Regions from separate parts of the Butyricicoccus sp. OF27-2pH9A genome, predicted to be linked through region 1. Evidence: predicted binding sites of a transcription regulator. Region 1 holds the regulator's gene; each other region holds the start of a gene.
What was found. Region 1 encodes Rex, which represses fermentation and respiration genes when NADH is low (regulators of the CRP and FNR family bind a similar motif). Its sites were predicted from a motif close to ATTGTTAANNNNTTAACAAT; they were not measured.

Region 1 (9,875 bases):
ACACGCTCGTAGTTGATCTGCAGCTTGGACAGACGGGCAACCATCAGGATCAGGCCGAGACCAACGCCGACTACGATCGCAACCGTCAGATCGAATACGATGGTGCAGATCATGGTGACGATAAATTTCGCCATGGCACCCTTGAAACGGTGGCTGAACATGTACTTAATGGCGTGCCACTCGTTCATGCGCCATGCAGTGACCATCAGCACGCCTGCCAGACCGGCCAGCGGCACATTCTGAATGACCGGCGCGAGCAGAAACATCATGATCAGCAGACCGACCGCATGGAAGATGCCGGTCAGACGGGTCTGCGCACCCGAGCGAACCGCTACCGAGGTACGCGCCAGAGCGGCAGTTGCCGGAATGCCGCCGAACATCGGCAGCACCATGTTTCCGACGCCCTGTGCGAACAGCTCCTGATCGTTGTTGAGCTTGACGCCGGTCGCGCGGCCGGCAGACGCACCGCACAGCAGGCTTTCGAGCATGTTCAGCACCGCGATGGAGAATGCCGGCGCCAGCAGAGCAGGAACCGTGTTCCAGTCAATCTGTGCCGGAGACAGACGATCCGGCAGCATGAGCGTTTTCGGAATCTCGCCGACGGTTGCTATATCGAGCTTTAGAATCATCGTTGCCGCAGTTGCGATGATAATGCCGATGAGCGAGGCCGGTACGACCGCGTTCCACTTTTTCGGGAAGAACACCATCAGCAGAACGACAAAAAGCGCGATCAGCGTGGTAGCAATATCCGGATGAAAGCCGAGATCCTTATACGAGATGATCTTCGCAATCGCACTGGCCCCTTCTGAGTGCGTGCCGAAGAAGTTGTCGATCTGACCCATCGCGATGATGACCGCAATACCCGAGGTAAAACCGGTGATAACCGGCGCGGGTACGAAGGCGGTCAGGTTGCCGAGGTGCAGCACAGCCGCAAGGATGAGCAGCGCACCGGCGAGAAAGGTTGCCACGAACATGCCCTGCATGCCGTAGGTCGCGATCAGCGAGCCGAGAATGGCTGCCATTGCACCGGTCGGACCGGAAATCTGATAATAGCCGCCGGTCAGCGCCGAGATGATAAGACCGGCAACAATCGCCGTAACCAGGCCGCAGGCCGCCGTCGCACCGGCCGATACGCCGAACGCCAGTGCCAGAGGCAGCGCCACTGCCGCAACGGTCAGACCGGCCATCAGGTCCTTGGCCAGCTTTTGCCCGTTGTAGCCCTTGAATTCCTGCTGAAGCTGCCGCAAAAATGCAGTTCCCATGATGTTTTTATTCCCCTTTTCGTGATTCTCCCGTACACAGCAAAAAGCAGGGCGGCCAACGGAAAACGTCAGCACCCTGCTTTGTGGTGTACAGGCGTATAGCAACAGTATATCATATGGAAAACGTTACAGCAAATAAAAATGGCAGAAAAACAGAAAATTGTGAAAATTGTTGAACATTCTGCGCGGTTATCATGTGAATTTAACCATGCGGAAATTTGACGGGAGGACAGGCGTTGCAAAATTCCGTCAAACAGCATATAATCTAAGGCATGAGCATGGAAGCATGAAAGGAAATGAAAAGCTATGCATGACGATCTGACCGCACAGGACATTGAAATGATGCAGAAGGAGCTGGACCACCGCAAGCTGGAGCTGATGCCCGAGCTGATCGAGGAGGTCAAGCGCACACGCGCGTTCGGCGACCTGAGTGAAAATTTTGAATACAAAGCCGCCAAGCAGGCGCAGAACCGCAACCGCAGCCGCATTCGATATCTGGAGCGCATGATTAAATCCGCGCATGTGATTGAGGATAAGGCAGGCGCGGATGAGGTCGGTCTGTTCGATAAGGTGGAACTGCTGTTTGAGGACGATGATGACACGGATACCATTCAGGTGGTAACGACCGTGCGGTGTGATCCGCTGAACGGCAGAATCAGCTGCAAGGCACCGCTCGGTAAGGCGGTGCTCGGCAAAAAGGTCGGTGACCGGGTGGATGTCACCACCGAGGAGGGCGACAGCTATACTGTTGTGATCAAGTCCATCACCAAGGAGAAGGATGATGGGTCGGGACCTATTTTGTAATTGAAAATGGAGAATGGAAAATGAATGTGCGCACCGAAGGCGCGGATTAAGGCAATACCGCATAATGGAACAAGAGCGGTTTGCGAATAAATTCTGCGTACTGATGAGGCGCGGTTTCTTGCAATACTTGCCGTATTGCAAGAAATCTCGGCAGCGCGGACGGAACTTGCGCAAGGATAGCGCTCATTCTCAATTATTGCACGCGATTGCAATAAAAAACTGCTGCACATCAACCGTGCGGCAGTTTTTTCATGTACTCACAGCCCAAACAGGAGCAGGGCGGCGGTGAGCAGAAACTGTTCCCAATCCACCACGCCGTCATCGTCCATCAGCAGGAACCACACGATGAGCAGGGCGATCATAGTATCCATGTCCAGCCGGACACCCTGCAGACGCGCATTCAGCGTGCGTCCGAGACCGGAAAAGGTGCTGCTCTGCGGCGGTTCGTTTGTTTCCGGTGCGGTCTGCTCTGCGGCAGCAAGATAGCGGTTATACATGGGTCAGCACCTCCTATAAGGCTCGCGGCGCGGTATCGTCTGCGGAGCGGTTCACCTGTCCGAGTGCCGCGCGCGCCATCCGCGCCATGCTGACGAGACGGAGCGCTCGGTCGAACTGGCCGGAAACCTCCTCCGCGACGAACGGCTTGAGTGCGCCGAGCAGCGCCCGTTTTTCCGGTTTTACGGCATTCTGTCCGCTCTGCGCGATCGCGCCGATGACCGGAAGCGCCTTCTGCATCATTTCGGAGGCCGGATCGTAGGTGCTCTGCGGCTCTGCCTGTGCGGACGGCTGACCGCCGAGCAGGTCGGACACGGTTTTCATCGCGTTCTGCAGTGACTCCGGGTCGCTCAGCAGCGAGGAAAGCATATCGTTTTCCATCCAAACGCCTCCTTATTTGCCGAAAATGTGCCGAAGCTGAGCGGCAAGCCGCGCACCCTCGGGTGTCTGCATGAGTTTTTGCGCTGCCTGTGCTGCGCTGCGCATGTCACCTCTTTGCGCGGCTTTTGCGGCCTGTTCCAGCTCAGCGGCATGCTGTGCGGACAGCTGCTCGACCGCACGCCTGCCGTCTGCGGTGCCGAGCGCACCGGAAAGCCGTTCGAGCGCCGCGTCTCCACCGGCCTGTGCCGCAAGTCTGCGGAGCAGTTCGTTCTGATTCATTCGCGTCCCGTCCTCTCTCATAAGAAGTTGTTTCATGACAGTATATGCCGCCGGGAGGAGAAGTGTGTGCACAGGGGAATAAATTGTGGCTGATCGCAAGAAAATTACTTTACATCGCGGGATACTCGGTGTAAAATACAGCTATATGTGCGGCGCAGAGAGAGGGAACAACATGAAAGTGCTGATATTTGCAGATTCCCACGGCTATAACATGGCAATGGCCTTTGCGGTAGACAGGGAAGAACCGGATGTGGTCATTCACTTAGGCGATCACGCCGAGGATGCTCGCGAGATCGAGCGCGTGTTCCCGGCCATGCCGATCTACCGCGTGCGGGGCAACAACGATTTTGATCCCGATGTGCCGCTGAATGCGGTTGTGATACCGGGCGGCGTGCGGATTTATATCACGCACGGCCACCGTGAGCGTGTCGGCATGCTGTCGAGCGGCATTGTGTCCCAGCGGGCTTACGAGGAGCACTGCACGCTCGCGTTCTTCGGGCACACGCACCGCATGATGCTCGAGCGGGAGAACGGCGTGTGGGTATGCAATCCGGGCAGCATCAGTCTGCCGCGCGGCGGTCCGGCCAGCTATGCACGGCTGACCATCGAGAACGGACGGGCTGCGCTGCTCGAGCTGGTCGATGAGGACGGCAGTCTGCTGCGAAAAGAGCGTCTGTAAGAGAAATAGAAAATTAGGAGAACATTATGCTTTTAGCAATCGACGTAGGCAACACCAACATGGTGTTCGGTTTATATGACGGAGACAAGCTGCGCGGCTCGTTCCGCATTTCCACCAATTCCGAGCGCACCTCGGATGAGCTGGGTATGCTGATCGCGCAGTATTATCACTTCCACGATATCGCCTGTGCGGATACGACTGCGGTCGTTATCGCGTCCGTAGTGCCGCCGGTGATGTACACGCTCATCAACGCCATCCGCAAGTATCTGTTTGTGCAGCCGGTCATTGCAGGCCGCGATGTGGACATCGGCATCAAGAACTGCTATGCCAACCCGCGCGAGGTCGGCGCGGACCGACTGGTCAACGCGGTTTCTGCGGTTCGCAAGTACGGCAAGCCACTCATCATCGTGGATATCGGCACGGCGACCACCTTTGACGCCATCGACGAGAACGGCGCGTATCAGGGCGGCGCGATTTTCCCGGGTCTGAAGGTGGCGATGGAAGCGCTGTTCCTCAAGGCCTCCAAGCTGCCGCGCGTGGACATTGAGCGGCCGGAGAATGCCATCGGCAAGACTACCGTGCAGTCCATGCAGTCCGGTGCGGTGCGCGGCTATGTCGGCGCGCTGACCGGCATTATCACGGATATCCAGAAGGAGCTGGGCGGCAAGGCGAGAGTTGTCGCTACCGGCGGCATGGGCCGCATGATGGCGGAATACTGCGACCTCATCGACGATGTGGACCCGAACCTGACGCTCGAGGGTCTGCGTCTCATCTACGAGAACAACCGCGAGGCGTTTGAAAACCGCAAGCTGGATATGACTAGCAGCGTCATCGAAGTGACCGAGGAAGGTACATGGCAGGAGAACAAGTGAGTTGAGCTGCTGCGAAACCGCTTTTTCGACAAATACAAGTGACTTTCTGACGAAAACAGTAATTCTGCTGAAAAAACGCAGAAAAAGGCTTGAACTTTTTCAAATCACTGCGGTGAAAAGTGCTTTGCAAAACCGATAGAATGTTGTAAAATAGAAGTGGTTTCGTGTATGCGAACACCACTTCTATTTTTGTTTTTTGGGGCACGGTGCGAGATGCGCCGTGGAGAAGGCTGTGGAAGCCGCAACCACCCATTCTGACGAGAATGGGGCGCGAAAGCGAAAGACTTTCGCGTCGGGACATAAAGGAGCGAAGGAAACACACATGGGTATGACAATCGCGCAGAAGATTTTGAAAGCGCACTTGGTAGACGGCGAAATGGCACTGGGTCAGGAGATCGGCCTTAAGATCGATCAGACGCTGACGCAGGATGCCACCGGCACGATGGCTTATCTCCAGTTTGAGGCGATGGGCGTCGATCAGGTCAAGACCGAGCGCTCGGTCGCTTACATTGACCACAATACCCTGCAGTCCGGCTTCGAGAATGCGGACGACCACAAATATATCGGTTCTGTCGCTAAGAAGCACGGTATCTACTATTCGAAGGCAGGCAACGGCATCTGCCATCAGGTGCATCTGGAGCGCTTCGGCGCACCGGGCAAGACCCTGATCGGTTCGGACAGCCATACGCCGACCGGCGGCGGCATCGGCATGCTGGCGTTCGGTGCCGGCGGCCTGGACGTTGCAGTCGCAATGGGCGGCGGCGCGTACTACATTCCGATGCCGAAGATGGTCCGCGTCAACCTGACCGGCAAGCTGTCGCCGTGGGTATCTGCGAAGGACGTTATTCTGGACGTACTGCGCCAGATGACCGTCAAGGGCGGCGTCGGCAAGATCGTAGAGTACGCAGGCGAGGGCGTAAAGACCCTGTCCGTACCGGAGCGTGCCACCATCACCAACATGGGCGCTGAGCTGGGCGCTACCACCTCGATCTTCCCGTCCGACGAGGCAACCAAGAAGTTCCTCGAAGCACAGGGCCGCGGCGACGTATGGGTACCGCTGTCCTCCGACCCGGACGCAGAGTATGACGAGGAGTACACCGTAGACCTGTCCGCACTCGAGCCGCTGGCAGCTATGCCGCATATGCCGGATAACGTCAAGAAGGTATCCGAGATCGGCGAGATCAAGGTAAACCAGTGCTGCATCGGTTCGTGCACCAACTCCTCCTACTACGACATGATGAAGGTCGCTTCCATCCTCAAGGGCAAGACCGTAAGCCCGGAGGTTTCGCTGACCATCAGCCCCGGTTCCAAGCAGGTATTCAATATGCTGGCGCAGAACGGCGCTCTGGCGGATATCATTTCGGCCGGTGCGCGTATCCTTGAATGCGCCTGCGGTCCCTGCATCGGCATGGGCCAGTCGCCGGAGTCCGGCGGCGTATCGCTGCGTACCTTCAACCGCAACTTTGAGGGCCGTTCCGGCACCCAGGATGCACAGATCTTCCTCGTATCTCCGGAGGTTGCAGCAGCGTCTGCACTGACCGGTGTGCTGACCGATCCGCGCACCCTCGGTGAGATGCCGGAGATCGAAATGCCCGAGCATTTCACCATCAACGACAACATGATCGTAAAGCCGGCCGAGAATCCGGCTGAGGTTGAGGTCGTTCGCGGCCCGAACATCAAGCCCTTCCCGCTGGGCAAGGCGCTCGAGGCATCCTACACCGGCAAGGTCGTTCTCAAGACCGAGGACAACATCACCACCGACCACATCCTGCCGGCCGGCGCAAAGCTGCTGCCGTACCGCTCGAACGTGCCGTACTACTCCAACTACTGCTTCATCAACGTCGATCCGGAGTTCCCGTCCCGCTGCAAGGAGCAGGGCGGCGGCGTAATTGTCGGCGGCGCAAACTACGGTCAGGGCTCGTCCCGTGAGCATGCAGCGCTCGTTCCGCTGTATCTGGGCGTAAAGGCTGTACTGTGCAAGTCCTTCGCACGAATTCACAAGGCAAATCTGGTCAACTCCGGTATCATCCCGCTGACCTTTGCCGATCCGGCAGACTACGATGCAATCAATCTGCTGGATGAAATCTCTCTGCCGAACGTGCTCGAGGAAGTAAAGAACGGCGAGCAGGTCACCGTTGTTTGCGGCGGCAAGACCTTCAAGGCCGACTGTGAGGTTTCCGAGCGCCAGCGTCACGCACTGCTTGCAGGCGGCACGCTGCTGTATGCACGTCAGCAGAACAAGTAAGCCTGTCAGGCTCGACAGGGGAGCCGCGCGGTTCCCCTTGACAGCCATATTTTCTTTTGTTAAAATAATATCAATGGTGTAGGAGGACAAAACTATGTCTATCGACCAGTCTGTTCTGGATAAATTTGAGGCAGTTGTAGAGAGCCAGCGCAAGCGTATCATGGATATGAAGGCGCAGGACGATTTTATTGATTACTCCAAGCTGGACAAGCTGATCATCGGCGTGTGCGGCGGCGACGGCATCGGCCCGATGATCACCGGCATGGCTCAGCATGCGCTGGAGGTTCTGCTGGCGGACAAGGTAAAGGCCGGTAAGGTAGAGTTCCGCGTGATCGACGGTCTGACCATCGAGCGCCGTGCCGAGCTCGGCTGCGCTATCCCGCCCGACGTTATGGAAGAGCTGAAGAAGTGCCACGTTATCCTGAAGGGCCCCACCACGACCCCGCGCAAGGGCGATCCGTGGCCGAACGTAGAGTCCGCAAACGTTGCAATGCGCAAGGCTCTCGACCTGTTTGCCAACGTGCGCCCGGTAAAGGTGCCGGAGTTGGGTATCGACTGGACGTTCTACCGCGAGAACACCGAGGGCGGCTACGCTGTCGGCTCTCAGGGCGTACAGATTGATGACGATCTGTTCATCGACTTTACCGTAGCTACCTCGCAGGGCTGCGAGCGTATCGCTCGTCTGGCATTCGACTATGCACGCAAGACCGGCAAGAACCGCGTTTCCTGCGTCACCAAGGCGAATATCATCAAAACCACCGACGGCAAGTTCCTCGATACCTGCCAGAAGGTAGCCAAGGAGTATCCGGAAGTACAGTTTGATGATTGGTACATCGACATCATGACCGCAAAGCTGCTCGACGACAAGCGCCGCCGCGACTTTAAGGTCGTTGTACTGCCGAACCTGTACGGCGACATCATCACCGACGAGGCCGCTGAGATCCAGGGCGGTGTTGGTACGGCAGGCTCTGCCAATATCGGCAAGCGCTATGCGATGTTCGAGGCAATTCACGGCTCTGCGCCGCGTATGGTACAGGAAGGCCGTGCAAAGTATGCGGACCCGTCCTCCGTACTGCGTGCAGCTGTTATGCTGCTTGAGCACATCGGTGAAATCGAACTGGCGAAGAAGCTCGACCGCGCACTTGATATCTGCATGGTAGAGGAGCGCAAGGTTGTTGTTACCGGTCGTGATACCGGTGCAACCGCGCAGGAATTTACCGACTATGTGCTGGATACTATCGCTAAGCTGTAATTTACACGAGAATAGAATTTGAGAGAGGGAGAGAGTCTGTGGAACGCAAGCAAGAGGTTTCCAAAGCGGTAATTCAGCGATTGCCTCGCTATTATCGGAATATTTGTGAGCTGAAGGCTGAAGGGGAGCAGCGTATCTCCTCCAAAGCACTGGCAGAGCGCATGGGACTGACCGCTTCGCAGATTCGTCAGGACTTTAACTGTTTCGGCGGCTTTGGTCAGCAAGGCTACGGCTATAATATCGACAAACTGCAGGAGGAGCTGGGTGCGATCATGGGTCTGCGGACCGGCCGCACGGCGATTCTGCTGGGTGCCGGCAACCTCGGCCGTGCATTGCTCAATAACTTTAACTTTTCTGCCAGCGGCTTTGAGCTGCTGTGTGCGTTTGACGCAAATCCGCAGCTCATCGGTCAGCGCTTTGGCGGCCATGAGGTGCGCAGCGCGGATACGCTTGCGGAGTTCATCGAGTGCAACAAGCCGGATGTGGCAGTGCTCACCATTCCGCGAGGAGATGCTCCGCGTATTGCACGCGGTCTGGTAGAGCGCGGTATCCGCGGTCTGTGGAATTTCACCGGCGAGGACCTTCATCTGGAGGGACTGGGCGTTCCGGTCGAAAACGTGCACCTGTCGGACAGCCTGATGACGCTGTGCCATCTGGTCGGCGCAGCGGATGAGAAAAGAGAACAGAACCTGTAAAACGAAAGGGAGTATCTTTGGATACTCCCTTTTTGTGCGAAAAAGCCGCTATCCAATGGATGAGCGGCTTTTGTGTTACATTTTGTCCAGATAATATGGTGTTGTCTGGTACACATAGTAGTTGACCCAGTTGGTGTAGAACAGGTTGGCATGTGCCTTCCAGGTCACCAGCACGTCTTCGTTGGGATCGTCGTTGCGGAAGTAATGACGCGGCACCTCGGGGTTCATGCCCTTGGCCAGATCACGCTCATACTCCTTTTTGAGTGTGTCGGCATCGTACTCGCCATGGCCCAGAACAAAGATCTGACGGCCGTTCATCGCCTCCACGATGTGCACACCGGCTTCGTGCGACTCTGCGAGAATGGTTAGACGCTCGTCTTTGCGGATGTCGGCGGCACGTACCTCGGTGTGGCGCGAGTGCGGTGCGCAGAAGATATCATCAAAGCCGCGCAGCAGCGGCTCCTTCGGCAGCAGAACATGGTGCTTGAAAATGCCGGACATTTTCTCGGGCAGCATGTACTTCGGAATACCGTAGTGATAATACAGACCGGCCTGCGCTCCCCAGCAGATGTGCAGCGTGGAATGAACGTGCGTTTTAGTCCAGTCCATGATCTCGGTCAGTTCCTTCCAGTATTCGACTTCCTCGAACGGCATGGTCTCCACCGGCGCACCGGTGATGATAAAACCGTCATACTTCTGGTCGCGGATATCGTCGAATGTCTTGTAAAAGGTGAGAAGATGATCCTCTGGCGTATTTTTGGAATGATACGTTTCGGTCTGGATCAGATCGACCTCGATCTGGATCGGCGTGTTGGATAAACAGCGCAGGATCTGGGTCTCGGTAATGATTTTCAGAGGCATCAGGTTGAGTAAACCGATGCGAAGAGGACGAATGTCCTGTGTCGCGGCAC
Region 2 (9,875 bases), on a different contig from region 1:
CTCACAGGTAGCCTTGTCAGCGCCCTCGAGCATCTTGCCCTGACCCTTCTGCGGGGGAGTGAAAGACTTGAAGATATTGGTGGGAGAACCCTTCAGACCAATGGTGGTCGGATCGATCAGCGGATCGTCCTTCAGGGTGTTGTAATCATATACGGAAACCGGAGCGGAGTAGCAGTCCATAATGCCGCTGAGGGACATGTAACGGGGCTCGTTCAGCTCCTTGATGCAGGTCAGCAGGCACGGGGTCTGGGTCTCGATGGTCATGTGGCCGTCCTCGAGCATACGCTTAACAACAACCTTGTCGCCATCCTTCTCGATGCCGGCAACGTAGGAAACCTGCGGGATGTCCAGCTTCTCAGCGATCTGAGAGCCAACCTGAGCGGTATCACCGTCGATAGCCTGACGGCCGCAGAATACGATGTCGTCCTTCTCCAGGCCAACCTTCTTAACAGCAGCAGCCAGGATCTGGGAAGTAGCAAAGGTATCGGAACCGCCGAACTCACGAGCGGAAACCAGAACGCCTTCATCAGCGCCGCGAGCGATCAGCTCACGCAGCATGCCCTCTGCCGGGGGAGGACCCATGGTGATAACAACGACCTTGCAGCCGGTAGCGTCCTTCAGCTTCAGAGCAGCCTCTACAGCGTTCAGGTCGTCCGGGTTGGTGATGGTCTGCATGGATGCACGATTCAGGGTGCCATCGGGATTAACAGCAACCTTGCCGGAGGTATCCGGAACCTGCTTTACACAAACAATTGCCTTCATAGTTCAGTTTTCCTCCTTTTCTTAGCGCAGAACCTGACCAGCGATGACCATTCTCTGAACCTGAGAAGTGCCCTCGTAGATCTCGGTGATCTTAGCGTCACGCATCATGCGCTCCATCGGGTACTCACGGATGTAACCGTAGCCGCCGTAAATCTGTACGCACTTGGTGGTAACGTCCATTGCAACCTCAGAAGCGTACAGCTTAGCCATAGCAGCTTCCTTGGTGAACGGCAGACCAACATCGTGGTTGAATGCAGCACGGCGAACCAGCAGACGAGCAGCGTCGATCTGGGTTGCCATGTCAGCTACCATCCACTGCAGGCCCTGGAACTTGTCCAGAGTCTTGCCGAACTGTACGCGCTCCTTCATGTACTGGATAGCCTTATCCAGAGCGCCCTGTGCGATGCCCAGAGCCTGAGAAGCGATACCGATACGGCCGCCGTCCAGAGTCATCATAGCGATCTTGAAGCCGCCGTTCTCCTTGCCCAGCAGACGGTCTGCCGGCAGATGAACGTCCTCGAAGATCAGCTCTGCGGTCTGAGAACCACGGATGCCCATCTTGTGCTCGATCTTGCCGATGGAGAAGCCCGGGTCGTCCTTGTCAACGATGAACGCAGAAATGCCCTTGTTGCCCTTGGTCTTGTCGGTCATAGCAAATACAACGTAGGTATCTGCACGGCCGCCGCCGGTGATGAACACCTTGGAGCCGTTCATGATGTAGGAGCCGTCCTCCTGCTTAACAGCCATGGTCTGCTGTGCAGCGGAGTCGGTACCTGCGTTCGGCTCGGTCAGGCCGAATGCACCGATCTTGGCGCCTTCCTTCGGCTCGATCAGCGGACGCAGCCACTTCTCCTTCTGCTCAGGAGTACCGAAAGCGTAAATCGGCCAAGCACCCAGGGTGCCGTGAGCGGACATGATGCCGCCGGTGGTACCGCATACGCGGCTCATCTCTTCGATAGCGATAGAATAGCAAATATAGTTACCGCCGGAACCGCCGACTTCCTTCGGGAACTGAATGCCCATCAGTCCGTACTTCATCAGCTTCTGAACGGTTTCCTCCGGATAGCGCTCTTCCGCGTCGATCTCAGCTGCGATCGGCTCTACTTCGTTCAGAGCGAACTCGCGGCACATCTTCTGGAACAGTGCTTCTTCTTTTGTAAGCCTAAAATCCATGCCATAAACCTCCCAAATAAATAAGTAATGCGGATACGCACAAAAACACAGCGCACACGGTCAGTGGCCGCAGCGCCGCGTCCAGCGATACCCTTGTTTGGAGCATGTCTATCTCTATTATATCGTCCGAAAACCATTTGTCAAGGATTTAACATTCTTTTTACTGATAAAATCCTGCCGCCAAATTTTGTGCGTTTCTTCCAATACTCGGCATAAATGAACGCAGATCGCACGCAAACCGCGCATTTTTCCGCCAACGCTTTCCTTTTTAAGAAAATTTCGGATTCCACCTCATATTTCCCGTTTCGAGTGCATATAAAAGAAAGAAATCACTATTTTCAGGAGGAACTGCCTATGTGTGGTATCGGCGGTTTTGTGGATTTTGAACGGGATGCACGCCGCGGCGGACCCATCCTGCACGGCATGAAGCGCACGCTCACGCCGCGCGGCCCGGATGCCGAAGGCACCTATTTTGACGAGGACGCAGCGCTTATCCATCGGCGGCTGATCGTCATTGATCCGGAGGGCGGCAAGCAGCCGATGCACTCTCCCGACAGGAATACTATTATTATATATAACGGAGAGTTATATAACACACCGGAATTGCGTACAGAACTTATGTCGCGCGGGCACGAGTTTGTCGGACATTCGGACACCGAAGTGCTGCTGCACGCCTATCTTGAGTGGAAAACTGACGCATTTTCGCGGCTGAACGGCATTTTCGCCTTTGCTATCTGGGAGAAACGCGAACGCCGACTGACGCTCTGCCGCGACCGGCTGGGCGTGAAACCGCTGTTTTTCGCTCCCATTCGCAACGGTCTGACCTTCGGTTCGACCATTGACACCGTACTCTGCCATCCGGAGATCGAGCCTGCGCTCGACGAGGATGGTCTGCGCACGCTGCTGCTGCTCGGTCCGGCTCGCCCGCCGGAATCCGGTGTTTTTCGGCAGATAAAGTCGCTGCTCTCCGGACATTTTGCCGTTTTGACTCCGGAAAACTTCACCGATCACGTTTACTGGCAGCTCGAGGCGCACGAGCATGAGGACGACCTGCCGACTACCGTCGAGCGCACGCACACGCTCATCTGCGATGCCGCCCGCCGTCAGCTGGTCAGCGATGTGCCGCTGGCGTGTTTCCTGTCCGGCGGACTGGATTCGTCCATCCTGTCCATGCTGGCGGCGAAAGATTACGCGGCCCGCGGCGAAACGCTGCATACCTGGTCGGTGGATTATCGGGACAACGATAAATATTTTACAAAGAGTATATTTCAACCTAATAGTGACGATTCGTATATTGATCAAATGGTGGATTTTCTCGGTACGCACCATCATCGCGTTGTGCTCGAACCGGAGGCACTGTGCGCGGCCCTGCTCCCCGCGACGGATGCGCGTGCGCTGCCCGGCATGGCCGATGTGGACTCCTCCCTGCTGCTGTTCTGTGCGGCCGTCAAGCGCGGCGGAACCACCGTTTGCCTGTCCGGCGAGTGCGCCGACGAGTTATTTGGCGGCTATCCGTGGTACCACCGTGAGGAAATTCTGTTTGAAGATACGTTTCCGTGGTCACGGTCGGTCGGTCTGCGGCTGGGTCTGCTCACACCGGATGCCGTTAGAAACGGCGAGGAGTTTGTGCACCAGCACTACCGCGACACCTGCGCCCGCGCACCCAGACTGCCGTCCGATGACAAAAAAGCAGCCCGGATGCGTGAAATGTTCGTGCTCAATCTTGACTGGTTCATGGCGACCCTGCTCGACCGCAAGGACCGCATGAGCATGTACTCCGGTCTTGAGGTTCGCGTGCCCTTCTGCGACCACCGCATTGTCGAATATGCCTATAATATGCCGTGGGACTTCAAATCGCTCGAGGGACGTGAGAAGGGCATCGTGCGCCGCGCGTTCGCCAATGAACTGCCCAAAGAGATCGTTTACCGCAAGAAAAGTCCGTATCCGAAAACCTTTCATCCGGTTTATACCCGCTTGTGCGCGGACTATGTCCGCCGTATTTTCGAGGATAACACCTCGGTCGCCGCTTCCCTGTTCGACCGGAATGCCGTACAAAAACTCATGCAGCGACCGGAAAGCCTTGCCGAACCGTGGTTCGGACAGCTGATGCGCACCCCGCAGATTTTCGCGTATATCATCCAGCTTGACCGATGGTTCCGGCATTATCATGTCAAAATAGTATAAAAATAATGGAGAATGAAAAATGATACGTTCATCTTCCATTCTCCATTTAAAATGCTCAATTATGCGAAATACTCCGCCAGTGTGTTAATGATAAGCTGATGATCATCCACATGATCCGGATAACCGGAAACGCAGATGGAACCGATCACGCCGGTACCGCGCAGCCGGATCGGGAAACCGCCGCCTGCGGCGTACTCGTTCGGGTCGAGCTTGCGGTCCGCGAAGGTCTCACCTGCGTCCTCCAGCTCTGCGAAAAACCGCAGCGAGGACGTTTCCATCAGGTCAACCGCGTTGCGCTTGCGCGCGAGCCACAGTTCGCTGTCCGGCTTTGCGCCCTCACCGAAGCAGCGGAACACGACCAGACCGTTCACCGTAATCTCAACCGCAACCGGCTGCTCCTTTGCGTTTTCATGCAGCTTGAGGCCGATTTTCAGCGCATCCTTGCGCGAAAAATGCTCAAACTGAAACTTCTCCTCCTGCTCTGCACACATGGAGATCATCGTTTTGTAATCCTGCATACTGTCCCCGCCTTTCGAGATTTTGCCGCCTTTGCGGCTGTTACCTTTAGTATATCTGTTTTTCCACCTGCTGACAAGGAGGTTTTTTCATGGCTGAACTGACCGACGGCACCGCCGAGCTGCGTGTACTCGTCACGACCGCGTTAGGCGCGCTGCCGCTTGAAAACGCCATCGTTTCCGTCTCCACCGCGCCGGATGAGACCGGCATGCGCACGCTGCTTTACTCGGTCACGACCGACTCCGGCGGCATGACGCCGTCCATGGTGCTGACAACGCCGCCGCGCAGCAACTCGCTGAGCCCGGGCAGCGGTCCGCCGTTTGCGGTCTACACGGTCGAAATCTCCGCCGAGGGCTACACGCCGCTGACCGCGCTGCACATCGCCATGTTCTCCGGCGTGCCGACCATGCTGCCCGTGGCGCTTACACCGCTCGCGGAAAACCAGAGCTTTGCGCAGACCGACCTGACCGCCACCGGTGCGCCGCAAGCACTCGATCCCGAGTTGCCGGAGAATCCGTAAAAGGAGGGATTGCTTTGCCCGAACCCTATGTTTCCATACCGGAAACCATCACGGTGCACCTCGGTGCGCCGTCCTCGAATGCGCAGAATATCACCGTACCGTTTGCCGATTACATCAAAAATGTTGCCTCGTCCGAGATTTATCCGACCTGGCCCGAGCAGGCCATCCGCGCCAACGTGTATGCACAAATGTCCTATGTGCTCAACCGTGTATTCACCGAATGGTACCGCGCGCAAGGCTACGATTTTGATATCACCAATTCCACGCGGTATGACCAGTCCTTTGTGCCCGGACGGGATATTTTCGAGAATATTTCCACCATTGTAGATGATATGATCGGCACTTACCTCACCCGCGGCGATGCGGTCGAGCCGCTGTTCGCGCAGTACTGTAACGGCACGACCGTCACCTGTCCGGGCGGCCTGAGCCAGTGGGGAACCGTGCCGCTGGCCGAGCAGGGACTTTCCGCCGAGCAGATCTTGCAGTCGTTTTACGGCAGCGACATCAATTTCGTCACCGGTGCACCGCTCTCGCCCAACCTCGGCGGGTCGTTCCCCGGCGTGACACTGCGGCTGGGCGACTTTTCCGAGGATGTCCGCACTGTCCAGACCCGCCTCAACCGCATTTCGACCAATTTCCCGAACATTCCAAAAATCTATCCCACGGACGGCGTGTTCAGCGCGGACACCGAACGCGCCGTGCGGGCGTTCCAGCGGCAGTTCAACCTCACCGAGGACGGCCTTGTCGGCCCGGCAACATGGTACCGCATCGCGTTCATTTATAATAATGTCAAGCGCCTGAGCGAGCTGAACAGCGAGGGACTGACACTCAGTGAGATCTCCCGCCAGTACCCCGAGCGGCTGACCGAGGGCATGAGCGGCCCGGGCGTACAGCTTTTGCAGTATTTTCTTGCCATTGTCGGCGAATTTTACGATGCGCTGCCGCGCTGGCAGGCGGGACAGATCGACGGTATTTTCGGTCCGCAGACCCGCGAAGCCGTGGCTGCGTATCAGCGGCTTGTCGGCCTGCCCATCACCGGTGTGGTGGATCGAGAGACGTGGTATGCCCTGCTTTCCACCTACCAGTCCGTACTGCTCGCCCAGCCTGAGCAGGAGTGGCTCGAGGAATTTATCGGCCTGCCGGAGACCTTTCTTGTCAAGGGGATGCGCGGCGAAGCCGTGCGGCAGGCGCAGCAGCTCATCAACATCATCGCCCGCGGCTACGCCGAAGTGCCCGCTGTCACGGTAGACGGCATTTTCGGAGACGCGACCGAGTCCTCGGTGTCAGTCATCCAGTCGCTGCTCGGTCTGCCCACCACGGGCGCTATCGGTCCGCTGACCTGGGAAGGCATGGCCGATCTCGCCGAAACCGTGCTGGTCGGCAGCCAGAGTGCCAGAGGACAGTATCCCGGCTATCCCGTCGGAGAGGAGGCAACGTGATTGTACACCGATGCACAAAAATGCAGCCATATTTTCGATTTGCAGACCTTTCTGCGGCGTATTCAGCAGGCTGAGGGCAGCGCTGCACCGCTCGTGCCGGACGGCATCTGGGATGCAAAGACTGCCGCTGCCGTGCGCGAATACCAGCAGCAGAACTGCCTTCCGGTGACGGGCATCGCCGACCAGCGCACATGGAACGCCATCTATGCTACATATGCCGCGCTTATCGCCGCCGATGCACTTCCCATGCAGACGGCATTCTTCCCGCCGGAGAGCGATGCCGTGCTGAAGCCGGGCGCGAAAAGTCCCACGGTGTATGTGCTCCAGCTCATGCTGGGCGAAACTGCGCCGCATTATAACCGGATTGCCGCCGTGCCGCTCACCGGCGAGTACGATACGGATACACAGTCCGCTGTCAGACATGCACAGAAAATTTTTCAGCTGCCCGAGACCGGCATTACCGATCGAGCCACATGGCAGGCGCTGACAGGGCTGCACAATGCTTTGTTCCGGCGAACGCCGCTCGGTTGGCAAATCAATGGAGAATTGCGATTGGAAAATGAAAAATGAACATAAAAAGACCCCGAAACCAGGTTCCGGGGTCTTTCTATTCGCCTTATTCGCTGAGCAGCATACGGTCGCTCTCGATATTGAACTTCTCGAGCAGGTCGCGGACGGTGAGGTTCTTCTTCTCCTCACCGCGGATATCAACGACAACTCGACCGGCATCCATCATAATCAGACGGTTGCCGTACTGGATGGCGTTCTTCATGTTATGCGTTACCATCAATGTGGTGAGGTTGTCGCGTGCGACGATCTCCTCGGTGATCTGCAGCACCTTATCTGCGGTTTTCGGATCGAGCGCTGCGGTATGCTCGTCAAGCAGCAGCAGATCCGGCTTGCGCAGGGTGGCCATCAGCAGGGTCAGTGCCTGACGCTGACCGCCGGACAGCAGACCGACCTTACTGGTCATGCGGTTCTCCAGTCCCAGACCGAGCGTTGCCAGCTTTTCACGATACAGCTCGCGTTCCTCGTTCGTGATACCGGAGCCGAGGCCGCGCTTCTGACCGCGGCGGTATGCCAGCGCCAGATTCTCCTCGATACCCATGGTAGCGGCAGTACCCATCATCGGGTCCTGAAATACTCTGCCGAGGAAGCGCGCACGCTTGTGCTCGGGCAGACCGGTCAGGTCGTAGCCGTTCAGATGAATCATGCCCGCATCCACCGGATACACGCCTGCGATCAGGTTCAGCGTGGTGGACTTGCCGGCGCCGTTGCCGCCGATGATGGTGACAAAATCACCGTCCTCAAGGGTCAGGTTCAGGTTGTCAATGGCACGCTTTTCGTTTACCGTGCCCGCGTTGAAGGTCTTGTAAATCCCTTTGAGCTGCAGCATGTTACTTGGCCTCCTTCGCATCAGTCTTTGCGGCGCTCTTGGCTGCACCGCGGAAATACTTGCCCTTCCAGTACGGAACAGCAAGGAAGATTGCAACGACGAAAGCCGAGATCAACTTCAGGTCGTTGGTATTCAGGCCGAGGTTGAGGACCACCTGAATAACCAGATAGTACACAACCGCACCGAGCGATACGCCGAGCAGACGCAGCGCAAAGTTGCGGAAAATACGGCTGAACAGCACCTCACCGATGATGACAGCGGCAAGGCCGATAACGATAGCGCCACGACCCGCGTTGACATCCGCGAAGCCCTGATACTGGCAGTACAGCGCACTTGCCAGCGCAACCAGACCGTTGGACAGCATCAGGCCGAGCACCTTGACAAAATCAACATTGATGCCCTGTGCACGGCTCATGTTCGGGTTTGCGCCGGTCGCACGGATGGAGCAGCCGAGTGCAGTACCAAAGAACCAGTACAGCAGTGCGATAACCACAATCGTAAAGACAGCCGCAACGAAAATCGGATTTTCGATAGTCAGCTTCTTGACGTTGCGCAGCGATACAAGCAGCTTGTAGTTGTCCGGATTGATCGCTACATTTGCTTTTTTGTCCATAATGCGCAGGTTAATGGAGAACAGCGCCAGCTGTGTCAAAATACCGGCCAGAATCGCCGGAATACCCATACAGGTATGCAGAATACCGGTAATAAGTCCGGCCAGCATGCCAGCAAGGAAAGCGCACAGCATTGCCACCCATACATTCGCGCCGTGCGTCATCATAACGATGCACACCGCACCGCCGGTCGCCATCGTACCATCGACGGTCAGGTCGGCCAGATCGAGCACCTTAAAGGTGATGAATACGCCGATCGCCATCAGTCCCCAGATCAAACCCTGCGCCACTGCACCGGGAAGTGCGGAAAGCAGGCCCGAGAAAAAGCTCACTTAAATTCCCCCAAACAATAATGTTATCTGATAAAGCGTAAAAACGCTATCTTCATTATAGCAAATTTTCGGGTTATTGCAATGATAACTTGCCGTTTTCGCGGATTATTTTGTTCCCTACCGTTTTGCTATGCTATTTTTAGCAGAAAAAGGAGATGCGAAAGCACCTCCTTTTTCTGCCTATTATTTTCTTATCACATCTGATGATCGAGCGTTACAACCGGATTATAGCGCGAGTCAATCGCTTTCAGGCTGTCATAGATCTTCATCAGCAGGTCGCGTTTGGCATCCTCATCATAGGAAAACGGCACAACAACGTCGAAAATCAGGTTGATCTGGCGTTTGCCGTCCACTACGCGGAAGTCGTGCATGGTAAGCTGTCCGTCGATCTCACGGAGCACGCCGTCGGTCTGCTCACGCAGCGCGTTGACATACGCATTATTGATATCGATCGGATCCATGTGGATGACCAGATACACACCGGTCTGCTGCCAGACACGCTTTTCGGCCTCGTCGATTTCCTCGTGCACAGCCACAAAGTCCGAGTCGCTCGGCACTTCGGCATGCAGCGACGCAATCGAGCGTCCTGCACCGTAGTTGTGGATGATCATATCGTGTACGCCGGCAATATGGTCGGATTCCATTACAATCCGCCGGATATTGCGGGCAACCACCGGATCGGCGGCTTCGCCGAGCAGCGGCGCAACCGTATCCTTCGCAATGCCGATGCCCGACCAGAGGATGAACGCGGCAACGGCAACACCCACATATCCGTCCACCGGCAGCGTAGTAAACCGACTGGCTACCATGCCGAGTACAACAACAGCCGTAGTAACAACATCATTGCGGCTGTCCTGACCGGCCGCCATCAGCACCGGAGAATCGATTCTGCGGCCGATATTGACGTTGAATGCGCCCATCCACAGCTTAACCAGCATGGAT
Region 3 (9,875 bases), on a different contig from region 1:
CGGAGCTGGGTCATACCCAGATCGGAGATATATTCACCGAACGTGTTCTTCAGGCTCTGCGGCTTGAAAGCGATTTCCACGCCCGGAATAGTAGCATCATACTGCGTCATGCAGACGTAGTGGATCTTAGGCTGTACGCGCTCAAAGCCGGTGAATTCCGGATCAACGAATGCACGGGTGATCTCACGTGCACGGTCGGGGCGGAAGTTTGCGAAGATGATCGCGTCGTCATCCTTGACGGTCGCGCCCTCGGTAACGATAACCGGAACAACGAACTCGTCGGTTACGCCGTTTGCATAGGACTGCTCCATGGCCTCGTGTGCGGTAGCAGCGTGCTCGCCTTCGCCGAGTGCAATGGCGTTGTACGCCTTCTGTACGCGATCCCAGCGGTTATCACGATCCATTGCGTAGTAACGGCCGGATACGGTTGCGATGCAGCCGACCTCGACAGCGTCGATCTTGGCCTGCAGGCGGTCGATATACTCGATACCGGACTGCGGCGGCGTGTCGCGGCCGTCCATGAAGCAGTGGAAGCAAACCTTGCGCAGACCATTGCGGCGTGCCAGCTCGAGCAGCGCGAACATGTGGTCAATGTGAGAATGCACACCGCCGTCAGACAGCAGACCGAAAATGTGCAGAGTGGAATCGAACCACTTGCACTGGTTGATCGCGCTCATCAGAGCCGGATTCTCGAAGAAATCGCCGTCCTGGATGGCCTTGGTGATGCGGGTCAGCTCCTGATATACAATGCGGCCTGCGCCGATGTTGGTGTGGCCAACCTCGGAGTTGCCCATCTGGCCGTCCGGCAGACCAACGTCCAGACCGGATGCACCAATATAGGTGAGCGGGTTCTCTGCGAAAATCTTATCGAGATTCGGCTTTTTAGCAGCCTCAATGGCGTTGCCCTTGGTCTCCTCGCGGTGGCCGAAGCCGTCCATGATGATCAGAGCGGTCGGCTTCTTCGGGCCCTCTGCCTTCTTGGCAGCAGCGGTGGCTGCCTTGGGCTTGCGGCCGCGCTTGGCTGCCGGCTTTTTCGCCTCAGTCTTGGCTGCAGTTGTCTTTGCCGCAGCGGTCTTGCGGGTACGCTTTGCCGCCGGCTTTTTTGCAGGAGCCGGATCTGCCAGAACATTAACCGGTGCGGAAGTCTTGATCTCGACTACCTCTACCTCCGGCATGCCCGGCATAGTGGTTTTTTTCATACTGATAAAACTCCTTTACAGAAGCGAACGATAAGAGAATAAAAGGGGACACGATATGCACCATGTCCCCCTCCGCAAAACGGTGAGGGAGCGTTTCCCTTTCCCGTATCCTTATCTTACTGGTTAGCTGCTTCTACGATGGTAGCGAAGTCAGCGCTCTTCAGGGAGGCACCGCCGATCAGGCCGCCGTCAACGTCCGGCTGAGCCAGCAGCTCGGAAGCGTTCTTCGCGTTCATAGAGCCGCCGTACTGGATGGTGATGCCGCGTGCAGCGCGTGCGCCATACTTCTCGCGCAGGCAGTCACGGATAGCGGAGCAAACCTCGTTAGCCTGCTCTGCGGTAGCGGTCTTGCCGGTACCGATTGCCCAGATCGGCTCGTAAGCGATAACGACCTTCTTGATGTCCTCAACAGCTACGTTCTGCAGAGCGATCTTGATCTGCTTGCGGATAACTTCCATGGTAACGTCCTGCTCGCGCTCGGTCAGAGACTCGCCTACGCACAGGATCGGGCGCAGACCGTTCTCGAGAGCGACCTGAACCTTCTTGCCGCAAGCCTCGTCGGTCTCGTTGAAGTACTGACGGCGCTCGGAGTGGCCGATGATAACGTACTTAACGCCCAGCTCCTTGAGCATGTCAGCGGAGATCTCGCCGGTGAACGCGCCGGACTTCTCGAAGTGCATGTTCTCAGCGCCGATTGCAATCTTGGAGCCCTTAGCAGCCTTTACAGCAGCCTGAATATCGGTGAACGGTACGCAAAGAACCATCTCGCACCACTTGGTCTTGGACAGGAGCGGCTTCATCTCTTCGATCAGAGCCTTTGCCTCTGCCGGAGTCTTGTTCATCTTCCAGTTGCCGGCGATAATGGTCTTACGATATCTGCGATTCATGTTGGTTTTACCCCTTTCAAACATTCGGACGGACATTTCCGTCTTAAATCTTTATGTATTTATACGGAGCGCTCAACAGAACGCGCTCCGATATAAAGCGTTCCTAATGGACTTACTTGTCCTGCAGGCATGCGATGCCCGGCAGCTCCAGACCCTCGAGGAACTCCAGAGAAGCGCCGCCGCCGGTGGAGATGTGGGTCATCTTGTCAGCAAAGCCCAGCTTCTCAACAGCAGCTGCGGAGTCGCCGCCGCCGATGATGGAAACAGCCTTGCTCTCAGCGATTGCCTTGGCAACAGCCTTGGTGCCGACTGCGAAGGTGTCAAACTCGAATACGCCCATCGGACCGTTCCAAACAACGGTGCCTGCGTCCTTAACAGCCTCGGAGAACAGCTCTACGGTCTTCGGGCCGATGTCCATGCCCATCATGTCAGCCGGGATCTTGCCAGCCTCGTATACGACCGGAGCAGCGTCCGCGCCGAAGTGATCTGCACAAACGGTATCAACCGGCAGGAGCAGCTTAACGCCCTTGTCAGCAGCCTTCTTGAGCAGGCCGAGTGCCAGCTCGATCTTGTCTTCCTCACAGAGAGAGGTGCCGATCTCGCCGCCCTTTGCCTTGGAGAAGGTGTAGGCCATGCCGCCGCCGATGATGATGGTGTCGCACTTGTCGATCAGGTTCTCGATAACGCCGATCTTGTCGGAAACCTTAGCGCCGCCCAGGATTGCAACGAACGGACGAGCCGGGTCGCTCAGAGCCTTGCCCATGATGGAGATTTCCTTCTTGATCAGGAAGCCGCATACAGCCGGCAGGTAATCTGCGATGCCTGCGGTGGAAGCGTGCGCACGGTGTGCGGTGCCGAATGCGTCGTTGACGTAAATGTCAGCCATGTCAGCCATAGCCTTTGCCAGCGCAGCGTCGTTCTTGGTCTCGCCCTTTTCAAAGCGAACATTCTCAAGCAGAACGACCTCGCCCGGCTTAACCTCAGCGGCCAGCTTCTTAGCATCCTCGCCTACAACGTCCTTTGCCAGCTTGACTTCCTTGCCAAGCAGCTCGCCCAGACGCTTAGCGACCGGAGCCAGCGAATACTTCATGTTTACTTCGCCCTTCGGACGGCCGAGGTGCGAGCACAGGATTACAGCAGCGTTGTGATCCAGCAGGTAGTTGATGGTCTCCAGCGAAGCACGGATGCGCTTGTCGTCGGTGATGTTGCCGTTCTCGTCCTGCGGTACGTTAAAATCGCAGCGGGCAATTACCTTCTTGCCGGATACGTCGATATCCTCAACGCTCTTCTTGTTATACTGCATAAATATCCCTCTCCTTTAAGATGTATTATAAAGTTACGATAAGGAACAAAAGCACGGTTGTTATTACTACAATAATTCCGTTTCCAATACAGAATTATACTCGTAATTCGTGTCATTCGCAAGCAAAATTGTGAAAATCATCACATTCCAACTCGCTTTTAGAGGATTTTTGCGTTTTTCGCCAAAAAGTTGCGAAATATTAAACAACATTCACAATTTTTGCATCAATCCCGCGGCGTTCCATAATACGCTACAGCCATCGCCAGCGGACCAGTATTTGTCAGAACCGAGGGACCGATCACTACGCGTTCCACATCGCGGAATCCAATTTCGGTACGCAGACGCTTTTCCATTTCATCCAGACGCTCGGCGGGTACGTCGCCGTAGAGCAGGATAGCCGTCTGCTTATCCGGCTGCACCACACGGGCGGAGACTTTTTTGCTCATTCCGGCAACGAGTGCCTTCTCACCGCGCACCTTGTCACACACCTTTACCGCACCATCATACACATGGCTGATGGGCTTGAGACCGAGCGCCTCACCCACGAAAGCCGCGCCGCCCGAAATACGGCCGGACTTCTTGAGGAACTTGAGGCTGTACACGCCGAGGTAAGCTTCCACGCGGTTAAGACGGCTCTTTACCACGCTGACGATTGCGTCGAAGCTCTCGCCCTGCTCGCGCATTTCGGCAGCCTTGACAACAATGTGTCCGTAAATGTAGGTGTAGGTCTTGGAGTCGATGACCTCGATGGTCATTTTGCCTTCCCCCTGCTCCTCTTCGAACATGGATTTTGCAAGGCACGCCGCCTGATAGGTACCCGAGCCACCGCCGTTGATGAGCACTGCCAGCAGATGCGTGCAGCCGCGCTCAAATGCACGATTGTAGGACTCGAGGAATACGGTCGGCGTAGTCATGGCCGTGCCGGGAATCTCGCTGCTGGTCTCGAGCAGCCTGCAGTAGTCCTCGGATGTGATGTCGTAATATTCGCGGAAGCTGCGTCCCTCATGCGTCAGCATGATCGGAACGATCTCGATTCCGTGGGCTTCCACCAGCTCGTGTGGAATATCCGACGAGGAATCGGTCAAAATATGAATCTTTTCCATGCTTTACTCCTTTATGCCTGCGGAAACGGTCCCGCAAGTCTCAGATTTTCAAAGCCGGTCTGCCGCAGTGCCTCAAACACAATAACAGCGACCGAGTTAGACAGATTAAGGCTGCGCGCGCCCTCTCTCATGGGAATGCGGACGCAGCGTTCCGGGTGCTCGATGAGCAGCGCTTCCGGCAGACCGCGGGGCTCTTTGCCGAACATCAGGTAGTCGCCGTCGCGGTATTCCACCTCATGATAGGCGTGCGGCGCCTTTGTTGTCGCATAGAAGTAGCGGCCGTCCGGATTTTTCTCAAAAAATTCATCCAGATTTTTATACATACGCACATCGAGCAGGTGCCAGTAATCCAGACCGGCCCGCTTCATGCGCTTGTCGTCGATAGCAAAGCCGAGCGGCTCGACCAGATGCAGCACACAGCCTGTCGCCGCACAGGTGCGGGCAATGTTGCCGGTGTTCTGCGGGATCTCCGGCTCGACCAAAACAATGTTGAGCATACTTTCGCCTCATTTACGAACTAAACTTCTTCTATTTTATGCGATAACACCGTATTTTTCAAGGTATATTCCCATTTTTTCGCAAAAAAGTTTCCTCTGAACACAAGATTCAGAGGAAATTTTCATGCACTATGCTAATTTTCTGATGATTTTGGATGAACGGCACATATCTTCAATTACTCAATATCCGCATAGACGCCATAGATATAGCCTTCCGCTGCGGCCTGCTCATCGGTCAGCACTTCGCCGGTAAGGCTCGGACCGGACGTATCGTCCTTGTATTCCACGCCCAGCTTGCCGGTGTGCAGCGTCATCGAGCGGGTCTGCTCCGAGCCGTCAGTAAAGGTGATGGTAACGGTCAGCTTTGCGCCCTCAAAGCCGTCCACGGCCGCGTGCCACGAATCCTGCAGATCATCGTCCGTAGTTTCCGGCTGGCTGGGCAGCCACAGACCGTAGCTGGTGTCCGGGTCGTACGCGTCGGTGAAGCCGTTGTCCAGCTTCCAGCACAGGTCGGCGTACATATGCATCTCGTCACTGCCCCAGACCATGATCCGGTCTGCGCCGTCGAGTTCGGGGTTCGTGCCCTGATGCATCGAGCGCACCCACTCGTCGCGGTCGGTGGATGTATCCTTGACGGTTTTCGTGCGGTAGACCGCGCCCTTGTCGATGGTCGCGGATATGGTTTTGATATTCTCGCCGGTCACCTTGAACAGACAGCCGGAGTAGAAACCCTTTTCCGGATCGTCTGCGCCGCTGCCGGTATCGAACACGATTTTGCTGTCCTTCGGCTGACGCAGCTCGCCGGTGTCGGCGGCATAGGCTGCAAAGCCGAATGTGTGACTGATGGCATCCGCTACGACTGCACTGCCGGTCTGCGCGGTGCCATTATGCGTGCGATAAACCGCCGTGCCGCCCAACACAATACCGAACGCGCAGGCTGCCGCCAGAAGGCGCTTTGCCATTCCCCACGGATGGCGCGGCACCGCATGCAGCGGTTCGTTCGTCAGCTTACGCGCTTCACGAGCTGCTGCCAGCGTGCGCTCCTTCAGCTCCTGCGGAGCCTTGATGTCCTTCAGTTCGTTCCAGTTGTTCTTCATCGTAAGATCCCTCCAAATCCAGCTTTAATTGCTTTCTTGCGCGATGCAGCCGCGTGCGTACCGTTGCCGGACGGCAGCCGACCATTTCCGCGATCTCCTCTGTGCGGTAGCCCTCCACATAGTGCAGCCACACCGCGATTCGCTGATCGTCCGGCAGTGCGTGTACCGCCTGCCACAGCTCGCTGCTGCTTTCCGGTTCCGGAGCGGCAGCATCCGCGGCAGCTTCCATCGGTGCGGTGCGCTTAAACCACGCCGACCGGCGAAGATCGGTGCACCGGCTGAGCGTTACGCGCAGCAGCCATGCTTTCAGATGCTCGGTGTCGCGGAAATCGGTGTCGTCCCGCAGCAGCCGGAGAAAGACTTCCTGATAGACGTCCTCTGCGTCCGCGCGGCTGTTCAGTCTGCACAAAGCTAAGCGATAGACCGCGTCGCCGCAGGTGTCCATCGCCTGCTGCAGAAATGCGTCCGACCTGAGTGTTGTCTGCATTGCTCTCTCCTCCTTTCACCACCAACACGTTTTGCAGCGGCAAATCGTTCCCGCTGCCGCCGGATTTTTTGAGATTTCGGCTTATTTTCCCTTTGCTTTGTGTTTACCTACAATTTACAGAGGTTATTCTTGTAATATATGCACAAAAACTTTCGCATTTTCTCTGGAACATTAAACAAAAAATCTATTGCATTTTTATCTAAAACGACTATAATAATAATTGTTCTAAGGAACACAACAAATCGACAATAACCAACAACCACATTGGTTTTTATATTTCATTTGCTCTCTTTTTTTCTTTTTTCTTTCTTTACTCTTTACCTGCTCTTTGAGGGAAAATCGCCGTCTGATTCATCAGGCGGCTTTTTTCCGTCTTGCGACAAAAAAGCTGCGGTTTAACCGCAGCTTTTTTAGTTTGTTCCGACAGTATGCGTTACAGTGCTGCCTGTGGTATCATACGGATACAGGGTATTCAGAGCCGCCGCAAGCGCCGGACTCTCCAGCGTATACCATCTGTCCTTGCCATGTAGTTCTGTTTTCAGCAGCAGCAACTCTTCTGAATCATTCCTGCACAGAAAGAGCATATGATCTGCTTCCGCGCTGTCTATTTGCACTGCAACGACGCACGGAATCCTGGTATTCGTGCCGTACGGTGTCCATCTGCCCGGAAAGCGCCGCTTGCCCTTACTGTCCGCAAGCAGCTTCGCGATTGTTTCCCGATTTTCCGCAGAAAGTGTGATTTCCTCCGACGGAAACGCATAGTTGTAGAGCGTGCCGCTCGTGATCGGCGTATAGCTGTACGCCTTCCACGAAAACGAGTCATCGACCGCGCAGCCGATGTTCCGCGCCGCAAAAAAGGTTCCGTAAACCCCGACCGCGCAGAGCAGCACAAGCAATCCCGCTGCCGCCGCATACTTGACCGATTTCTTCATCCTGTCTCCCTCTCTTCTCTCTATTCTTATCCTTGTACCATTATTATACAGGGCGGTCCTGCGGCTGTCAACCGGAGGTTCTGCGGATGCAAAAACGGCATCTTTCGATGCCGTTTTTTCTTATTTTTCCGCGAAAAAGTCTCTGGTCTGCTGCACATTTTCCTCGATGGCGGTCTTGAGCGCCTCCACCGATTCAAACTGCATTTCCGGACGCAGGAACTTATGCAGCTCCACATGGATCATCTTGCCGTACAGATCGCCCGCAAAGTCGAGCAGATGCGGCTCGATGGTCGGTGCACCGCCGTCTAAAAATGTCGGCTTTACACCGATATTGGTCGCTGCGATATAGCTCTGTCCGTCCACCAGAACGCGGGTTGCGTACACACCGTACGGCGGCAGCGCCATTTCGGTCGGCAGACGCAGATTGACCGTCGGTACCTGCAGCACGCTTGTGCCGACACGCCGTCCGTGCTCCACAATACCGGAAACCGTATACGGATGACCGAGAAACTTAGCCGCACCTTCCATATCGCCCTGCGAAATCAGCTGACGAATATAGGTGGAGGACACCACAATGCCGTCAATCTTGACATCCTCGATGCAGTCATAGCCGATGCCGGCCTTTTCACACTCAATAGCCATGCCTTCTGCGTTGCCCTGCCCCTTATAGCCGAAACGGTTATTGCGCCCCGAGATGATCCAGCCCGCGTTAAAGCGGCCGATGAGCAGCTTGTGGATAAAGTCGCGCCAGTCCATGTGCTGCATTTCATGGTCAAAGTGGCCGAAAATAACCTCGTCCACACCGCCGAGCTTTTTGATCTCCTCGGTGCGATATGCATTTGCGGTCAGCAGCGGCACCTGACGGCCCATAACGACCGAATCCGGATGCACATCAAACGTAAAAACCGCACTCGTGCCGCCGATTTGCTTGGCCCGCTCGACCGCACGCTGCATGAGCGCCCGATGCCCCAGATGCACGCCGTCAAAGTAGCCGAGCGCGATGGCACGCGGCTTTGTAACTTCTATCATAAGGGAATCCCCCTGAAAAAAATTGATAATTGAAAATTGAGAATTGAGAATGAATGCGGCGCTTCGCGCTTATTAAATCATCGCGCAAGGCGCGATACCTTCATTATCCATTTTCCATTTTCAATTCTCCATTTCTGTTTGTATGCAAAAACTTATCGGAAGTTTTTGTATACAAACAGACCCAAACCGCCCTTATCCAGCTCTCTCACCTGACCGAGCATAAGGAATTTATCCTGATGGTACACACGGCAGATGGTATCTGCGGTTTCCGGCAGGCTATCGGTCTGGCGCGGAAATACGACTGCGCCTCTCGCAATGCGCTCTGCGCCCTCGTCGGTGAGCGAAACGGCGGGTCTATCGGTAAACAGGCTGTCGGTTGGCAGCAGAAGCTGCTGCATGGTACCCTCTGCCATCGCCTGCTCACACTCGGCAAAGGTATGGCACTGCGCCAGCTCATACGCGCCCGAACGGGTGCGCTCCAGACTGTGCAGCACGGCCAGCGTGCCCAGCTTTTCGCCAAGGTCATTGACCAGTGTGCGGACATAGGTGCCCTTGCTGACCTTGCACCGCAGCGTGCCCTTCTGGGCATTCTCGTCGAAGTCGAGCAGGTCCATTTCGTGCACAATGATATCGCGCGCCGGACGCTCCACCTCCCTGCCCTTGCGGGCCAGATCGTACAGCTTCTGGCCGTTCACCTTGACCGCCGAATACATGGGCGGTACCTGCTGCTGCGGGCCGGCAAAGCGCCGTACCATCTGCTTTACTGCGTATTCCGCGGCGTATCGTTCGCTGGTCTGGAGCATTTCGCCGGTGACATCCTGCGTATCTGTGCAGTAGCCGAGCGTAAACCCGGCAACGTATTCCTTATCCTGCGCTGCGGCAAAATCTGCCGCCTTGGTCGCACCGCCGACAAACACCGGCAGAACACCGGTCGCCATCGGGTCGAGTGTGCCGCCGTGACCGATCCTGCGCGTGTGCAGAATACCGCGCAGCTTGGCAACCACATCGTGCGAGGTAAAGCCCTGCGGCTTGTTCATCAGCAGGATGCCGTTCAGGTCACTTTGCTGCATGAAACTGCTCCTCTGCCGCCTTCAGCATAGCAGCCTTGGCTTCCGCCATGCCGCAGGTGAAGCTTGCACCTGCCGCACGGACATGACCGCCGCCGCCGACCTTCTTGCAGATAGCAGCCGCGTCCATCTCCTTGGTGGTGCGGACGGAAACGCGAACCGTACCGTCCGGCTTCTCGGTCAGCGTGATGCCGATCTGTACGCCCTCAATCTGGCGCGTGAGCGATGCAATCGAGTCCAGATCGTCCATATCCGCGCCTGCATGGTCGATATC

Region 2: the regulator Rex is predicted to act here: its motif matches at 2,072-2,091, upstream of PG722_RS09630 (acyl-CoA dehydrogenase).
Region 3: the regulator Rex is predicted to act here: its motif matches at 3,517-3,536, upstream of PG722_RS02820 (phosphoglycerate kinase).

The regions. Positions count from the first base shown of each region.
Region 1 is NZ_JAQEXK010000008.1:114,024-123,898, forward strand. It holds gene PG722_RS08100 (SulP family inorganic anion transporter) at 1-1,262, opposite strand, end outside; gene PG722_RS08105 (GreA/GreB family elongation factor) at 1,569-2,066, shown strand; gene PG722_RS08110 (hypothetical protein) at 2,324-2,563, opposite strand; gene PG722_RS08115 (hypothetical protein) at 2,577-2,942, opposite strand; gene PG722_RS08120 (hypothetical protein) at 2,955-3,221, opposite strand; gene PG722_RS08125 (metallophosphoesterase family protein) at 3,394-3,900, shown strand; gene PG722_RS08130 (type III pantothenate kinase) at 3,927-4,772, shown strand; gene PG722_RS08135 (aconitate hydratase) at 5,095-7,017, shown strand; gene PG722_RS08140 (isocitrate/isopropylmalate family dehydrogenase) at 7,112-8,269, shown strand; gene PG722_RS08145 (redox-sensing transcriptional repressor Rex) at 8,308-8,964, shown strand; gene metA (homoserine O-acetyltransferase MetA) at 9,040-9,875, opposite strand, start outside.
Region 2 is NZ_JAQEXK010000012.1:130-10,004, forward strand. It holds gene acrB (acryloyl-CoA reductase electron transfer subunit gamma) at 1-762, opposite strand, end outside; gene PG722_RS09630 (acyl-CoA dehydrogenase) at 784-1,935, opposite strand; gene asnB (asparagine synthase (glutamine-hydrolyzing)) at 2,290-4,119, shown strand; gene PG722_RS09640 (heme-degrading domain-containing protein) at 4,179-4,637, opposite strand; gene PG722_RS09645 (hypothetical protein) at 4,727-5,155, shown strand; gene PG722_RS09650 (peptidoglycan-binding protein) at 5,170-6,594, shown strand; gene PG722_RS09655 (peptidoglycan-binding domain-containing protein) at 6,595-7,164, shown strand; gene PG722_RS09660 (ABC transporter ATP-binding protein) at 7,211-7,990, opposite strand; gene PG722_RS09665 (ABC transporter permease) at 7,992-8,933, opposite strand; gene PG722_RS09670 (cation diffusion facilitator family transporter) at 9,128-9,875, opposite strand, start outside.
Region 3 is NZ_JAQEXK010000002.1:152,537-162,411, reverse strand. It holds gene gpmI (2,3-bisphosphoglycerate-independent phosphoglycerate mutase) at 1-1,199, opposite strand, end outside; gene tpiA (triose-phosphate isomerase) at 1,316-2,086, opposite strand; gene PG722_RS02820 (phosphoglycerate kinase) at 2,199-3,389, opposite strand; gene PG722_RS02815 (DegV family protein) at 3,614-4,492, opposite strand; gene trmL (tRNA (uridine(34)/cytosine(34)/5-carboxymethylaminomethyluridine(34)-2'-O)-methyltransferase TrmL) at 4,504-4,989, opposite strand; gene PG722_RS02805 (hypothetical protein) at 5,166-6,086, opposite strand; gene PG722_RS02800 (RNA polymerase sigma factor) at 6,007-6,573, opposite strand; gene PG722_RS02795 (hypothetical protein) at 6,984-7,505, opposite strand; gene ribF (riboflavin biosynthesis protein RibF) at 7,626-8,534, opposite strand; gene truB (tRNA pseudouridine(55) synthase TruB) at 8,687-9,604, opposite strand; gene PG722_RS02780 (DHH family phosphoesterase) at 9,591-9,875, opposite strand, start outside.